3 regions of the uncultured Martelella sp. genome follow, and region 1 is predicted to be linked to each of the others. Evidence: predicted binding sites of a transcription regulator. Region 1 holds the regulator's gene; each other region holds the start of a gene.
The links. The regulator PhoB, encoded in region 1, activates phosphate uptake and scavenging genes when phosphate is short. The targets are predictions, from matches to a motif close to TGTCATNNANCTGTCAT.

Region 1 (3,276 bases):
CTTGGCACCTCGACCTTGTGCTCAGCGGTATAGCCGATCGCCCCATCCGCGCCGCAGGTGATGACAACAAGGCTTGCACCGGCCGTAATCCAGTGGCGCGCCTTGTCATCGAGCGAGCCTTCAAGACCGAACCAGTCCAGATCCTCGTCGGAGAATTTCACGATATCCGATTTGGCCGCCATGCGCTCGATCCGGGCACGGTGACCGGCGGGATCGGTAATGAATGTCGGACGGATATTCGGGTCGAGCGAGATCACGCGAGTTTCGGCCTCACGCATCAAAAGCGCTTCATAGGTGGAACCGCAGGGTTCGGGGATCAGGCTGATCGCGCCGAAATGCATGGCCGCGCAGTCTTCGCCGATTGCAGGCAGATCATCCTCGGTAATCATCCGGCCAGCCGTGTTCTCGTCGTAAAAGGCATAGCTTGCCGAACCGTTGACCAGCTTGACGAAGGCGAGCGTCGTCGGCCGGTCGGAAATGGCGACATAGGAATGATCGACCTTCGATGCGTCAAGTTTCTCGCGAATGATATCGCCCATCAGGTCGGACGAGATACCGGAGAAGAACCCGGTCGGACGGCCAAGCCTGGAAAGCGCGACCGCCGTGTTGCACACGGCACCGCCGGCATAGGGCGCAAATGCCGGTTCGCCCTTGTCGGTCTCGCGCGGCAGCATGTCGATCAGGGCTTCACCACAGCATAAAATCATTCTCTTCTCCCGTTTTTGTTCCCGCGCCTGTCGTCCCGGCCTAGACGATCAGTTCCTCAAGACCGCCGCGGGCCCGCGACCATTCCATTGGATGATCGAGAAACGCGCCAACCGCATCGAGCGTTGCCTTGTCGGCAAGCTCTTCTTCGCGTGCGACCGCAAGAACGTTCTGCCACGTCGCCAGGTAATGAAGCTCAACGCACCCTTCCCGGAAACGTTTCTCGGCCTGTTCGAAAATATCATAATAGAACAGAGCCATGCCGTGTTCCACCAGTCCGCCGGCAGCGCGGATGGCATTGATGAAGTTGAACATGGAGCCGCCCGCCGTGGTCAGGTCCTCGATCACCAGCACCCGCGCTCCGGCTTCCAGATGCCCTTCGATCTGGGCGTTCTTGCCATAGCCCTTCGGCTTCTTGCGCACATAGATCATCGGCAGTTCCAGACGGTCGGCGAGGAATGCGGCGAAGGGAATGCCCGCCGTTTCGCCGCCGGCCACGCAGTCGAATTTCTCGAAACCGGCATCGCGCAGCACCTTGGCTGCGGCAAAATCCATCAGCGTGGAACGGATGCGCGGATAGGAAATCAACTGCCGGCAGTCGATATAGACCGGACTGACCAGACCGGAAGCAAGCTTGTAGGGCTCATCCGGGGAAAAATGGACGGCGCCGATTTCCCACAGCATGCGGGCCATCAGTTCGCCCATCACTGCGGGGTCGGCAAAACTTGCTCTGCTCATCTCAACAATCCTCTTTGTCTTTGCGCCGTCACGGCCTTGCAGGGTGCGGGAGGGACACTCTCCTGCAAGACACAATCTGCCGGCACACGCCGCCGCCGGGGCAGCCGTTTCCGTTCCGGCCCTGAGTTGAACTGTCGGGGCCGAAAAATCAATCGCAGCCGGTATATTTCATCATGCCGAATGGCATGCCCGCCACCATAGCGGAACGCCGGATGGCCGCAATGACGGATATTAAATCGTTTAAAAAAACTTTTTGCCGCTGCTCTAGACTTCCATCGAATATCCGGCTCCGCGCACGGTGCGGATCACATCCGGCATCTGCGAGAAATTGAGCGCCTTCCTGAGCCGGCCGACATGTACGTCGACGGTGCGCTCATCCACATAGATGTCATGCCCCCAGACACCGTCGAGAAGCTGCGCGCGGGAAAACACCCGCCCCGGAGACGTCATCAGGAATTCGAGAAGCCGGAATTCCGTCGGGCCAAGCCGCACTTCGCGCGCCTTGCGGTGAACCCGGTGGGTTTCGCGATCAAGCTCGATATCGCCGCATTTCAGCACGCTGGAGAGCACTTCCGGACGCGCGCGGCGCAGGATCGCCTTGACCCGCGCCATCAGCTCCGGCGTGGAAAACGGTTTGACGACGTAATCGTCGGCGCCGATGGCAAGGCCGCGCACCCGTTCGCTCTCCTCACCGCGCGCCGTCAGCATGATGATCGGCAGGCGTTCGGTTTCCGGCCGCATTCGAAGGCGGCGACATAGCTCGATGCCCGACACCCCCGGCAGCATCCAGTCGAGCAGAAGAAGGTCGGGGACCCGCTCCTGCAGTCGGATTTCGGCCTCGTCGCCGCGCATGATGGTTTCGACCTCATAGCCTTCGGCCTCGAGATTGTAGCGCAGCAGAACGCTGAGCGCTTCCTCGTCTTCAACAACTGCTATCTTCGGCACCATTGGGCTGATATCTCCCTCGTCTCAAATGGCTTCAGACATCATCGGAACCGACGGCAGGGGAATTGTCGTCCTTCGGACGTTCTCCCTGCGGCTGGGCGCCTGTCGCGATGTAGTAAATCATCTCGGCGATGTTGGTGGCATGATCGCCGATGCGCTCGATGTTCTTGGCGCAGAACAAAAGATGCGTGCAGGTGGTGATATTGCGCGGATCTTCCATCATGTAGGTCAAAAGCTCGCGGAACAGCGAGGTGTAGATCGCGTCGATCTCGTCATCACGCTCGCGGATCGAGCTCGCCTTGTCGGCCTGGCGCGTGGTGTAAGCGTCGAGCACTTCCTTCAATTGCAGGAGCGCCAGTTCGCACAGATGCTCGATGCCGTGGGCCAGCTTGCGCGGGACACCGGTGCCCTGCACCGAGATCACCCGCTTGGCGGTATTCTTGGCCATATCGCCAACGCGTTCGAGGTCGGCAGCGATGCGAATGGCGCCCATGATTTCGCGCAGGTCCGCAGCCACCGGCTGGCGCCGGGCAATGGTGACGATTGCCTTCTCGCCGATCTCGCGCTCCGCTTCGTCAAGCGCCAGATCGTCGGCGATCACCTTTTCGGCAAGCTCGGTATCGGTGTTGACGAGGGCCGAGACCGATTCGCTGACCATCTCCTCTGCCAGACCGCCCATTTCGGAAATGCGGCGCTGGAGGTATTTCAGCTCGTCATCGAATGCCGTCGAAATATGCGAGGGGGCCATGTTCTTTCCTTTCCTGGCTTGAGCGTGCGGCAGCCGCCCCTCAGCCGAAACGTCCCATGATGTAATCCTGGGTCCGCTGGTCCGCGGGATTGGTGAAAATCGTATCGGTATCGTTCTCCTCGACCATATGGCCGAGGTGG
Region 2 (3,276 bases), 1.3 Mb from region 1:
CGCAGCACGCAATCATCATGGTCTGCGGTTTCTGCCCTTCCTGGGCCAGCGTCCGGTAGCGGGCACTTTCCTCGACATAGCGTCCGGACATGAAGCTCTTGTAGCCATCGAGAAGGGATTTGGGAAACGCGTCCATTGTCATTCGTCCTTCATGCTTTTGCGCATCGTCTTTTATCAGCTTCTTTTACGTCGCCGCGCGGGATGCATCAATTGACGCAGACCAACTTTTGCAAAGGGGGCGCTGAAACTTGCGGTATTGCGCTCCAGCCGCAACTCGTCGGCGCCTTCGCGCACGGCGCGGGCGAGGATTTCATAAACTGAAGCCGTCGCCCGCTCCAGTGCCTCGGCAGGGGGGATTGCGGCAAGCCGGGCGGCGAGAAACAGTGCGGAAAACAGGTCGCCCAGCCCGTTCGGCGGGTTTTCAAGCCGGGTGTGCTCGGCAAGAACGGCCTGTCGCTGATCGACATAAAGGGCGGCCACGCCATCGCGGATCATCGCCTCAGCTGAGGTGACCACCACCGCCGATGGCCCCAGAGTGAGTGCTGCATCGATTGCGGCGGCATTGTCGGCAATCTCACGACCCGTCAGCCAGGAAAGCTCGAAGCGGTTGGGCGTGGCGATATCGGCCAGGGGCAGGAGTTGGTCGCGCATGGCGGCAGCGGTCTCCTTCGCCACGTAAAGCCCGTTTTCATCACCGCAAACCGGGTCGCAGAGATAGATCAGATCGGGGTTGTCGGCCTTTAGGGTCCGTACAAGTGTGGCGATGGCTGCAGCCTGTCGCGGATCGGCAAGATAGCCGCTAATGACGGCGTTCACCTCGCCGCGCCAACGGCTTGTCGCAAGGTCGTTCAGCGCTTTGGTGAAGCCGCCGTTATCGAATTTCAGTCGGGTGGACGGGCCGTGGCCGGGATGGTAGGGCATGACGATGGTGGGGACGGACCATATGTTCAGCCCGAGCGTTTCAAGTGCGAAGACAATCGCCCGGTTGCCGACGGCGCCGCGCATCACGTGGCTGGAAATGGCGATGACTGCGCCGGTTTCTGCTGTCATTTCATATCCTGGTGCTGTTTTGGGTTTTGCAACCTGCGCGATAAGAAAAGTGGAAAAACTTTGCCATCGGCCACAATTACGCTCTAAATCGTCTGTTGGAGGACGTTGTCAAGCCAGTGTTGTGACGGCAACGTTATAGGACGGACGGCGCGGAAGACAAAGCGGCAGGGAAAATGCCGCCTCGCGTGCGCCGTCGCGACAAGAACATGCTGGAGGAAACATGGAAAACAAAGCCGACCAGATGCGCAAGAGCCTGATGGAGGCTGCCGAGAAGGCCGCTGTCGCAGCCGATGCGCCTTTTATCAACCCGTTTTCCATGTTCAAGCGGGCCAGTCCCGAAGACCTTGCCCGCTACGATGCGGATATGCTCGCAGCCTCGGCCATCTTTGCCGCGCGCGAGGTTGGCGCGTTCGAAGGCGGTGCGGCGCGGGTGAGCGTCGGCCCCGTTGCCGGCACGGCGCCGCCGGAGATCGCAACGGATGTGATTGCAATTACCGATCGCAACATGCCGTTCATCTATGATTCGGTGATGGCCGAAATCGGCGAATTCACCACCGATATCCTGCTGGCCGTCCATCCGATCCTGATCGCCACGCCCGGCAAGCCCATCGTCGCGTTTTCCGCGGAAACCGAACATGTGCCGGAAGATCGCATCAGCCATGTGCAGGTGCATGTGGCGGCGCTTTCGCCCGATACCCGCGCCCGGCTCAAATCGCGGCTTGAATATGTGCTGGCCCATGTCCGTCTTGCCGTCAACGACTGGCCGGTCATGCTCGAAAAGCTCGAAACCGCCATGGACGAACTCGAGACACGGGTGCCGGAAGCCCTGAAGGCCGCGGGCGAGGAAACCCGGCATTTTCTGGAGTGGCTGCGCGACGGCAATTTCACCTTCCTCGGCATGCGTGAACTGATCTACACCCATGAAGACGGTCCGGGCCGGGTTGAGCGCGTGAAGGGATCCAGCATCGGCATTCTTTCCGATCCCGAGATGCGGGTTCTGCGACGCGGACCGAAGCCGGTGGTCACAACCCCTGAAATTCTCGCCTTCATGGAAGGGCCCGAACTTCTGCTGGTGACCAAGGCCAATACCACCTCGATCGTCCATCGCCGCACCTATATGGATTATATTGGCGTCAAACGGTTCGATGAAAACGGTGAGGTCGTCGGCGAACTGCGCATCGTCGGGCTGTTCACCTTCACAGCCTATACCCAGTCGGCTGCGCGCATTCCGCTTTTGAGGGCGAAACTTGCCGAAGTGTCGCGTCATTTCGGCTTCGAGCCCAAAAGCCATGCCGGACGCATGCTTCAGAATACGCTGGAATCCTATCCGCGCGACGAATTGTTTCAGGTTCCTGTTCCCCTGCTGACGGATTTTGCCGAGCAGATCATGGATGTTGCGGAGCGGCCGCGTATCCGCGTCCTGAGCCGGATCGACGGTTTCGACCGTTTCGTCTCGGTTCTCGTCTATATTCCGCGCAATCTCTATGATTCCCGGTTGCGGGAGAAGGTCGGGAATTATCTCGCCGAGGTCTATCAGGGGCACGTTTCCGCCTATTACCCGTCCTTCCCGGAGGGGCGTTCGGCGCGGGTGCAGATCATCATCGGCCGCCACAGCACGGAAAAAACGCCCGATGTGCCGCAGGCCGAACTGGAAGCGGAAGTCGCTAGGCTGGCTGCCGACTGGGAGGAGCACTTCAATGCGCTTGCCGGTCTGGGCGCGCCGGAGCTGAAGGCCAATGAAGCCTATCACGAGACATTTTCGCCGGAAGATGCCTATGGCGACCTGAAGCTGATTTCGTCGGCTGCCGAAAGCGGCATCCGCATTGCCTTTTACCGTAGTGGCGCGGACGACGACGAATTGCGGCTGAAGATATTCCATGCCGGCGGTCAGCTGGCGCTTTCACGGCGCGTGCCGCTTCTGGAAAATCTCGGCTTTACCGTGATTTCCGAACGCACATTCGAACTTGCCCTGCAAAAGGACGATACGGAGCCGGTCGATGTCATCCTGCACGACATGGAGCTTCTGGTCGACGGTTCGGTGGTCTTCGACCTCGAGGCGGACAGTGCGCGCCTTGAAGAGGCGTTCATCGCGGCGTCTGCCGGCAGCGTCGACAATGACAGTTTCAACCGGCTGGTGCTGCTGGCCGGTCTCAATGTCGATCAGGCCAATGTGCTGCGCGCCTATGCGCATTATCTGCGCCAGGCCGGCCTCAGCTTCACGGCCGG
Region 3 (3,276 bases), on a different contig from region 1:
ATCGAAGCCCATCACCCGCAGCGCATCGATTTCCTCACGCATGCGCATGGCGCCGATTTCGGCGGTGATGGCGCTGCCGGAACGCCCGGCAATCATGATCGCGGTCAAAAGCACGCCGATTTCGCGAAGCTGGAGAATGCCGACAAGGTCGACAACGAACAGTTCCGCCCCGAAATAGCTGAGCTGAAAGGCCCCCTGCTGGGCGATGATGGCACCGACCAGAAACGACATCAGCGCGATGATCGGCACCGCACGCACGCCCATATGGTCAAGCTGGGCGGTGATCGCGGCCATGTTGACCCCACCGCCGCGCGAAAGAAGCGCCTTCACGCCGAGAAACAGCGCTCCGAAAAAGCCGACGCCGCGATAGACATCCCGCGCACCGGCCACCGCCGACTTGCCGACAGGATCAAGAACAGCCTCCGTCAGGCTCGGCCGCGGTTGAGATACTTTTTCCGGCTCGGGCAAGGTCTCGGGAATGGCTTCCATCAGATCGGAAACACGGCGCTCCATGCCCGAAAGCGTGGCCTCCATGCCTGCGGCCACACATTCGGCCTGCACTTCGCGGACCATCCAGGCGCCTGCGGTGTCGAAGCCTTCAAGTTGCGACAGGTCAAGCACAGCCGTGCCGCCGGCGCCCTGCAGGCTGTCACGCAGCCGGTCTATCTCTCCGCTGAGAAAGCGCGCATTACGGACCGTCCAATAGCCCCGAAGACACAGGGTTCTGGCCGTTCCGCCGTCGCCGGTTTCCACCGTCAGGGAGGCTTTGCTTTCGTCCGCGTTCTGCAAATGCAATTATCCAGTTTCCAGCGCACCGTCGCGCCCTGCGGGCTCCGGCGCGAAAACAGCGGGAAACACCCCCTCCACCTCTTCAGCATTCCGCCGGAACACTTTCCGGCCAACCGGTCGCTGGACAAAGTGATGACGATCCGCCGTGATCATGACCTTTGTTAGGCTTTTCATGATGACGAGGAGATTGCAAGTCTTTTGAAGGCTCTAGGAACTATGCGGGCCAATTGAACCGGACTTCTGCAAGGGTGGCCGGTTGTGTCAGGCCGCCCTGCCCTTGGCCTTGGCAGCCAGAATCAGCGGCGAGAAATCCTCGCTTTCGGTCTCCGCGGCCTCATCTTCATGCACGCCTTCGATCTTCTGCCAGTGGATCAGCTCGAACGTGCCGTCGAAATGCTCGGCAATGGCGGTGCAGCTTTCGACCCAGTCGCCGGTATTGATGTAGCGGATACCGTCCATGTCTTCCATCACCGCGTGATGGATATGGCCGCAGATGACGCCGTCGACTTCGTTCCTGCGTGCTTCCTCGACAACGATACGCTGGAACTCGCCGATGAAATTGACCGCGTGCTTGACCTGCAGCTTGGCCCAGGCGGAAAACGACCAGTAGGGCATGCCGAGCTTGCGGCGCACGGCCGCCAGCACCCGGTTGATGGCAATCGCCGCATCATAGGCCCAGTCACCGAGATAGGCGACAACGCGGGCATGACGGACGACGACATCGAATTCATCGCCGTGAATGATCAGATATTTGCGGCCGTCGGCGGCTTCGAAAATCATCCGTTCGGCCACTTCGACACCGCCGAAATGGGTGCCGGGAAAATCCCGCAGGAATTCATCGTGATTGCCGGGAATATAGACGATGCGCGTGCCCTTGCGCGCCTTGCGCAGCAGTTTTTGCACCACATCATTGAAGGGCTGCGGCCAGTACCAGCTGCGTTTCAGCCGCCAGCCATCGATGATATCGCCGACGAGCACGATGGTCTCGGCCTCGTGATGACGCATGAAATCGAGAAGGAAATCGGCCTTCGCGGCCTTCGACCCGAGATGTAGGTCGGAAATGAAAAGCGTTCTGAACTGTCTGGGTTCCATCGCCTCAACCCGCCATAGTCCCCGGCGGTCCCTGTGCATCCATGGATGGCACCCTTAAAACACGAGTCGTATTTCAGCTTGATGACAGGCCACCCGATGCAAACTGTTCAGACGGGGAAATAGCGCACATAGGCAAAGGCCGCGCCATCCGGCGACCAGTTGGGCGAATTCATCGTGCCCTGCCCGCCGAAGAGTTCGAACAGCGTGGTCAGATTGCCGCCGTCCGGGTCCATCACCCGCACCCTCACATCCTTGTCGCCCGGGTGATCGAACACCTCCGGGGCATAGGAAATCAGAATCACGCGGTCGTTCTTCGGGCAAGGATGGGCAAACCAGTTGCCGGCATTGTCGAAGGTCACCTGCTGCAGCCCGGTGCCATCGGGATGAATGCGCCAGATCTGCATCAGACCGGTGCGCGAGGAATTGAAATAGATCCACGCGCCATCGAAGCTGTAGTCCGGCCCGTCATTGCGGCCCTCTCCATGGGTCAGCCGGGTTTCATCGCCGCCATCGGCCGCAATCGTGTAGATATCGAAGACATCGTCGCGAATACCGCAATAGGCAAACCGCGCGCCATCGGGCGACCAGCCATGCCAGTAGGACGGCAGGTTTTCGGTCACCAGTTTCGGCGTGCCGCCTTCTGCCGGCAGCGTGTAGATCGCCGATTTGCCGAATTCGCATTTGTCGGAGACGGCAATCGTCTTTCCGTCCGGCGATATGCCGTGGTCATTGTTGCAGCGCACGGCAAAGCCGGTGTCGATCTGCTGCAGCCGCGGCGTACCCTCCAGCGGCAGCCGGTACATCAGGCCGTCGCTGTTGACCATCAGATAACGTCCGTCCGGCGACCAGTTCGGCGCTTCGATCAGCGCCTCCGACTGAAACACCACGCGCTGTTCGCCCGTGGCGAAATCGTAGATTTCGACTGAACTGCGCATAAGCCCCTCCCCGGCGTAATCGGCTCTATCGGTCCCTGAACCGGTTGGTGATCGGATAACGCCGGTCGCGGCCGAAATTCTTGCGGGTGATCTTCACACCCGGTGCGGACTGGCGGCGCTTGTATTCGGCGATGTAGAGCAGATGCTCGATCCGGTGCACGGTTTCGGCATCATGCCCGCGCGCAACAATCGCCTCCACCGACATTTCCCGTTCCACGAGGCATTCCAGTATGTCATCCAGCACCGGATAGGGCGGCAGCGAATCCTGATCGGTCTGGTCGGGGCGCAGTTCGGCCGAGGGCGTCTTGTCGATGATGTTTTGCGGAATGGCGTTTTTCTCCGGCCCGTGCATGCCCTCCGGCCGCTCGGTATTGCGCCAGGCCGCCACCGCATAGACCTGCATCTTGTAGAGGTCCTTGATCGGGTTGAAGCCGCCGTTCATGTCGCCATAAAGCGTGGC

Region 2: a site for PhoB is predicted at 1,157-1,173, ahead of ACHZCU_RS05130 (NAD-glutamate dehydrogenase). Genes of this name have one in related genera too.
Region 3: a site for PhoB is predicted at 1,952-1,968, ahead of ACHZCU_RS20800 (UDP-2,3-diacylglucosamine diphosphatase). Genes of this name have one in related genera too.

Annotation. Positions count from the first base shown of each region.
Region 1 covers NZ_CAXXFM010000001.1:2,387,709-2,390,984, reverse strand. The annotation lists gene ACHZCU_RS11190 (carbohydrate kinase) at 1-707, opposite strand, end outside; gene ACHZCU_RS11185 (orotate phosphoribosyltransferase) at 748-1,443, opposite strand; gene phoB (phosphate regulon transcriptional regulator PhoB) at 1,708-2,391, opposite strand; gene phoU (phosphate signaling complex protein PhoU) at 2,423-3,136, opposite strand; gene pstB (phosphate ABC transporter ATP-binding protein PstB) at 3,177-3,276, opposite strand, start outside.
Region 2 covers NZ_CAXXFM010000001.1:1,065,486-1,068,761, reverse strand. The annotation lists gene ACHZCU_RS05140 (carbonic anhydrase) at 1-142, opposite strand, end outside; gene pdxY (pyridoxal kinase PdxY) at 175-1,050, opposite strand; gene ACHZCU_RS05130 (NAD-glutamate dehydrogenase) at 1,271-3,276, shown strand, end outside.
Region 3 covers NZ_CAXXFM010000003.1:335,712-338,987, forward strand. The annotation lists gene ACHZCU_RS20795 (MlaE family lipid ABC transporter permease subunit) at 1-789, opposite strand, end outside; gene ACHZCU_RS20800 (UDP-2,3-diacylglucosamine diphosphatase) at 1,051-1,881, opposite strand; gene ACHZCU_RS20805 (hypothetical protein) at 1,989-2,816, opposite strand; gene ACHZCU_RS20810 (NAD+ synthase) at 2,842-3,276, opposite strand, start outside.